DNA from 2 places in the Parabacteroides sp. 20_3 genome. Region 1 is predicted to be linked to the other one. Evidence: riboswitches for the same ligand, from Rfam matches in the RefSeq annotation. Region 1 holds a riboswitch; the other holds the start of a gene.
What was found. Region 1 has a riboswitch for cobalamin ahead of ACESPU_RS17000 (putative transporter). Riboswitches for the same ligand answer to the same signal wherever they lie in the genome.
Positions count from the first base shown of each region.

Region 2: linked by a shared signal. The riboswitch ahead of ACESPU_RS04035 (ABC transporter substrate-binding protein) and the one ahead of ACESPU_RS17000 (putative transporter) in region 1 are both predicted to bind cobalamin.

Region 1 covers NZ_CAXSNO010000008.1:256,236-259,668, forward strand. The annotation lists gene ACESPU_RS16995 (acyl-CoA carboxylase subunit beta) at 1-1,144, shown strand, start outside; cobalamin riboswitch at 1,302-1,503, shown strand; gene ACESPU_RS17000 (putative transporter) at 1,803-3,433, shown strand, end outside.
Region 2 covers NZ_CAXSNO010000002.1:46,279-49,711, reverse strand. The annotation lists gene ACESPU_RS04045 (hypothetical protein) at 1-385, shown strand, start outside; gene ACESPU_RS04040 (precorrin-2 C(20)-methyltransferase) at 434-1,138, opposite strand; cobalamin riboswitch at 1,205-1,404, shown strand; gene ACESPU_RS04035 (ABC transporter substrate-binding protein) at 1,467-2,630, shown strand; gene ACESPU_RS04030 (iron ABC transporter permease) at 2,640-3,433, shown strand, end outside.

The DNA.
Region 1 (3,433 bases):
GGGGGGTGCCCGGATTCAAGAAGGGGTGAATAGCTTGGCTGGTTATGCTTCTATCTTTTACCAAAATACGATGGCCTCGGGAGTCGTTCCCCAATTATCGGCTATTTTGGGGCCTTGTGCGGGGGGCGCTTGTTATTCCCCGGCTTTGACCGATTTTATTTTTATGGTCAAAGAGCAAAGTCATATGTTTATCACGGGGCCGGATGTCGTAAAGGCGGTGACTCACGAGGTGATCGATAAGGAAGAGCTGGGCGGGGCGCAGGTACATAGCGGAAAAAGCGGGGTCGCACATTTTGTGTGTGATACGGAAGAGGAGACTTTGATGAGTATCCGGGAACTTCTGAGTTTCCTGCCTTCTAATAATATGGAAGACGCTCCAGTTATAGCTTGTGCTGACGATGTGCGTCGGGTAGAAGAGTCGTTGCAGCATGTGATTCCGGAAGATCCTAATGTCCCTTATGACATCAAGGATATTATAGAGCCGATAGTGGATAATCATTACTTTTTCGAGGTTATGCCTCATTTCGCTCGCAATATTGTAGTGGGATTCGCTCGTTTGGGAGGCCGTACCATAGGTATCGTAGGGAACCAACCTGCCTTTTTAGCGGGAGTCTTGGATATCGATGCTTCTGATAAGGCCGCACGTTTCATTCGCTTCTGCGATTGCTTCAATATTCCATTGATCACGTTCGAGGATGTGCCGGGCTTCTTGCCGGGCTGTACGCAAGAACATGCGGGAATTATACGCCACGGGGCAAAAATTGTCTACGCTTATGCGGAGGCCACGGTTCCCAAAATCACGTTGATTACCCGGAAGGCTTACGGGGGAGCCTATATCGTAATGGCAAGTAAGCCTACCGGTGCCGATATAAACTTGGCATATCCGATGGCTGAGATTGCGGTGATGGGGGCTGAAGGTGCCGTGAATATATTATACCGGAAAGCCAACGATGAGGAGAAGAAACAAGCAATTCGTGAATACACCGAGAAATTCTCAAATCCTTACCGGGCAGCCGAGCAAGGATTTATAGATGAAGTCATACAACCTAGAGACACACGTTTTAAATTGATTCAGGCGTTGGAAATGGCGAAAAATAAGAGCCAGAGTAATCCTCCTAAAAAACATGGAAATATTCCCTTGTAGTAATTATTATTTAAGGAAAATCAAAGCCTCTTCCTGTCGGGAGGATAGCTTAGAGGTTAAAAGATCCCGGTTCAATTGTTTTGTCCCGGGATTTTTTTATTTGGATAATAAAAGTAAACAAAAAAGCGAAAAGATATGATATATACGGAAAACATGCTATCTTTGTTCCCGAATCGGTTCCGCATATACCATTCGGGTATGTGGATTAAAAGGGAATCGGGTGTAAATCCCGGACAGTCCCGCTGCTGTGAAGCTCCGAAGAACATCTTGAAACAACACTATCGCCACTGGTTCTAGCGACCGGGAAGGCTTCAAGATGGGAGTCAGTCAGAAGACCTGCCATTCATTAAAGGCTGTTTTTGCTCGAGGGATTAGGAAAGCAGTACGAAAAGATAAGCAATATCTTAAAAGGAACAAAGACGTATGAAAAGGATCTGTTCGCACTGTCGTGCGACATTTGAATGGCCGGTAACCCTTTTGCCGGAAGAGGAAAGTTTGTCTAAATTATCAGCATAAGAAATAGAAAATATATTAGTAAATGTTGTTAGAATGGATGCCAGATTAAACTGGGATACTAAATGTTCAATATGTGTATCTCTGCCGAAGTGATTCGCCAGAGGTACTTTTTTATCTTAAATTAATATATACATGAATAGATATGGAATGGATTAATGAATTGTTATGGGGAGAAGGGGTAGGGCATTCTATCCTTTTGTTATCCGTTGTGATCGCTCTGGGGATCCAGCTTGGTAAACTGAAGCTATTCGGTATCTCTTTAGGGATTACCATGGTACTGTTTGTCGGGATCTTTCTCGGGCATTTCGGTTTTACGGCGAATCCGTCGGTCGTTCATTTTTTTAGAGAGTTTGGTTTGATCTTATTTGTTTACTCGGTAGGTATGCAAGTAGGCCCCGGATTTTTCTCTTCGTTTCGAAAGGGAGGGATCACGTTGAATATGCTTGCTTGCGGTATTGTTTTTCTAGGGGTGATTACTGCCTTGATTATACATTATATTACAGGCATTCCTATACCGACAATGGTAGGTATCTTATCCGGAGCAGTGACGAATACACCGGGATTGGGCGCTGCTCAACAGGCTTATTCAGATATGACGGGGATCTCGGATGAAACGATCGCTTTAGGATATGCGGTTGCCTATCCGTTAGGTGTGATCGGCATTATCTTGTCGATGATTTTTATCCGTTATGTTTTCCGTATCTCTTTTGCGAAGGAGACGGAACAATTGGAAGAAGAGACGGATACGGAATCGGGAGGAGAGGCTGTACCTATCTCTTTGGTGGTGAAGAATCCGGCGATTTTTGGTCGTAGCGTAAGTGAGCTATCTAAATTGTTGGAACACCGTGAATTTGTTATTTCCCGTATTTTACGTAACGATACGAATCGGATAGAGATCGTGGCGGGGAACACGGTATTGAATGGGGATGATAAGATTTTTGTTATTACCGCAGAGCATGACGTGGAGGCGATAAAGACTTTTATCGGTCAAGAAATACAGATGGATCGTAAGCAATGGATTCCGGCGGAAAGCCAGTTTATCAGCCGGCGTATTTTGGTTACCCGGTCTGAAATCAACGGTAAGCAATTAGGGGCTTTGCAGTTACGCCGTTTACATGGAATTAACGTGACTCGGATCAATCGTGCGGGGCTGGAGTTGGTAGCTACTCCTAATCTGGTCTTGCAAATAGGCGACCGGGTGACAGTGGTCGGTAGTGAATTGGCGGTGGAGAAAGTTGCCGAGACGCTGGGTAATTCAATGAAACGCTTGAATGAACCTAATTTGGTGACTATTTTTGTTGGTATAGTTTTGGGTATTATCGTGGGAAGTCTTCCTATTAGTTTTCCGGGTATTCCTCAACCGGTGAAATTAGGATTAGCGGGAGGTCCGTTGATCGTTGCGATATTGATAAGCCGGTTCGGTTATCGTTATAAATTGGTTACTTATACCACGCAAAGTTCTAATTTACTATTGAGGGAATTAGGAATCACGTTGTTTCTCGCCTGCGTGGGATTGAGTGCGGGTGAAGGTTTTGTCGATACGATAGTCAATAAGGGTGGTGTAGCTTGGATCGGTTATGGTTTTATAATAACGTTATTGCCTCTACTGATTATCGGTTGTGTGGGAAGGTATTTTTATAAACTGAATTATTTTACGTTGATGGGATTGATTGCGGGAAGTACGACCGATCCTCCTGCGTTAGCCTATTCCAATATGGCGGCAGGAAATGATGCGCCGGCGGTTGGATATGCGACGGTTTATCCATTGACCAT
Region 2 (3,433 bases), on a different contig from region 1:
ATGTGAATCAAAGTGGGAAGTAGAATTGAAGAAGCTTCAAAACGAGGTTCATTCTTTATGTCATCATGCGATCCATCAATTGCTCCCGATAGCCGGCTCTTATCAACAGGCATTACTGGATGACGTTGCCCAAGCCTATACGGTATACGCTCCGGAAGAAGCAGAGTCTATCTTCAACCGGGGAAACCAAGCGATCGAGGATATCAAAGGACATGTATCGGGTATTCGCTACAACGCTTGTAAAATGCGTGAGGCGAACCGTAAAGTAAGCGAGTTGGAAGATATGCACGCAAAAGCGATCATGTATCATAATTCAGTGAAACCTTATATGGATACACTTCGTTTCCATATCGATCAGCTTAAGCATATATTGCATGTAGCGTAATAAGATGGGCTGTCCGGGTTTGGTTACTCTCCGGGCAGCCTTCTTCTTTTAGCGAGGTTGGATAATCAGTAGGGAGAAATAGGGGAAATCCTTGGAATGTATAGTGGTGATATCAGTAGTATAATATTCTTTTCCTGTTCCAACATTCTCGAAATAATGAAAAACCGCCTTATCCGCATACTGCCGGATACAAGTATGAATAGCCTCTTGGCAACCCGGTAATTTCATGATGACGATGATCATTCCATTTTCTATTTTTGCCGAAAGTTCATCGAACGACGCAGTCCCGGGGATTACGTTAATTTGCTCCTCTTGTTTTACGATATGTATCCCGGCCAAGGCACCTGCCGCTATAAATGCCGGAATTCCTGCGATTCGATCGACCGGGATTCCTGCTTCCTCGAATTTATCGTATACATATTGTATAGATGAATAAAAACCAGCGTCTCCCTCGGCGACGATCACGATTTGTTTTCCTTTCAAATATTCAGCTTGGGCATCCAGAAACAATTCGTTATAAGCGTTTAACGCATCTGTCCGTTCCTTACTCATTGGCAAAATAAACGGATGGATCAAGGATTCGTCTACCTCAATAGCTTTCAATATATCCGTCGCCCGAGATATGATTCCATGCTTGCCTTGTGTAGCAGGACAATAGATAATATCAGCCTTTTGTAATGTTTTAAGCCCTTTCAGCGTAATTAATTCCGGATCACCGGGACCTAATGAGACGAAGTGAATAGGATGATTCATGTGTATCTGTTTTTATTTGAAACGCAAAAGTCCTTAAAATTGCGGATGTATACAAATATTCTTACTACTTTTGTCGCTGTAATAGGCTCCGCTTATCTCTTTTTCCGGGAGGCGGATTAAAAGGGAACCGGGTGAGAATCCCGGACAGACCACGCTGCTGTGAACTTCTAAACATTCGGACAATACCTTGGCCACTGGTTTCGTAATCGGGAAGGCGTCCAGAATGGAAGTAAGTCAGAAGACCTGCCGGTTCATAAATAAATGTTGCTGTCCCGTGGAGCAGGACGAGAGTAACTGTCAATGATCAACTGTCAATTAAACAAGGATTATGAATAAGTTTATAGCGGGTGGATGCTTGCTTTTATCGGTATTGACTTTATCATGTACTTCAGGTATCCGTGAAAAAGGAGAAATAGGGAAGACGGCTTCCGTAGAGCAATCCGCATTCTCGCAAGAGCAGGTTAAGCCTTTATACGCCCAAGGATTCAAGCTTACCTATGCGGATCAATATGTCTTGGCTGATATTCAAGATCCTCAAAACGAGGAAAGCACCACGTTTCATTATGCGTTCGTAAAAAGAGGTTCGAAACCCACGGGGATTCCCGTTGATTATACGATGATAGAGCTTCCTATCCGAAGCGTTATCTGTATGACTTCCCTGCAATTATCGAATTTTATTAAATTGGGTGCCTTGGATAAGGTCGTTGGGATTACCAGTACACGGCATTTGTTCAATAAAGAGATGAACGAACGCCTGAAAGAAGGTAAAACCGCAAAGATCGGTATAGAGGGAAATTTCGATAACGAGGTTATCATGAGTATGAATCCTGATTTGATCCTTGTATCGCCATTCAAGCGGGGAGGCTATGAGACGCTGAAAGACGTGGGTATCCCCTTGATTCCCCATTTGGGTTATAAGGAGACTACGCCATTGGGACAAGCTGAATGGATCAAGTTCATAGGCTTGTTGTTAGGGGTAGAGAAAGAGGGCAATGAGCGTTTTGCCGCCATTGAGAAGAGGTATAATGAATTAAAGGAACTTACGGCGGATGGCAAGGTTAAAAAATGTCCGATCGTTTTTAGTGGCGAGTTACGGGGTGGAAACTGGTATGCCGTAGGAGGAAAGAGTTTCTTGGCACAGCTTTTCAAGGATGCCGGCGCTGATTATTTCTTGAAAGACGATGAGCGATCCGGTGGTGTTACATTAGACTTCGAGACGGTCTATAACCAAGCGGACGATGCTGATTTCTGGCGTATCGTGAATAGTTTCCCGGGAACGTTTAGCTATGAGGCATTGAAAGAGCAAGATCCTCGTTATGCGGATTTCCGTGCGTTCCGGGAGAAAGGGATTATCTATTGTAATATGAAGAACACGCCGTTTTATGAGAGTATGCCGACAGAACCGGAGATCGTCCTAGCGGATTTGCTTCATATCTTTCATCCGGATTTATTACCGGATCATGAGCCGGTCTATTATTCTCGACTTAAATAAGGAACGCTGATGAGACATTCAAATACCCTATGGATGCTGGCGATTGTCACGGCTATTTTTGTTCTAATCTTTTTGAATTTGGTGTTGGGGTCAGTCTCTATTCCTCTTCAATCGGTTTGGCATATTATCTGGAATTCAGGAAATGAGCCTATTACATGGCAGAATATTATCTGGAAATCCCGACTACCACAGGCATTGACAGCGTTGGTAGCGGGAGCAGGCTTATCCATCAGCGGCTTACAGATGCAAACCGTTTTCCGTAATCCATTGGCCGGACCTTCGGTCTTAGGTATCAGTTCGGGAGCGAGCATGGGTGTCGCTTTCGTGGTGTTGTTAAGCGGTAGTTTAGGGGGCGTTGCCTTGAGTAAACTTGGTTTTATGGGGGAGATCGCCTTATCGATAGCGGCCGTGATCGGTTCCTTATCCGTGATGGCGCTGATCGTGTATGTTTCCCAAAAGGTAAAAGGAAATGTCACGTTGTTGATTATCGGTGTGATGATCGGTTACGTGGCAAACGCCGTGATCGGTGTACTTAAATTCTTTAGCGTCGAGGAGGATATCCGTGCATACGTGATTTGGGGATTGGGTAGTTTCGCCCGTGTTTCCGGTAATCAGATGACGTTGTTCGTGATTCTTATGACAGTCTTGATCCCTCTCTCGTTCCTGCTTATCAAGACCATGAACTTGATGCTTCTTGGGGATAGCTACGCACGCAATTTGGGACTTAATATCAAGCGGGCCCGTTTGTTGGTTATCACCTCGGCCGGGGTCCTTACGGCGATTGTCACGGCTTATTGCGGACC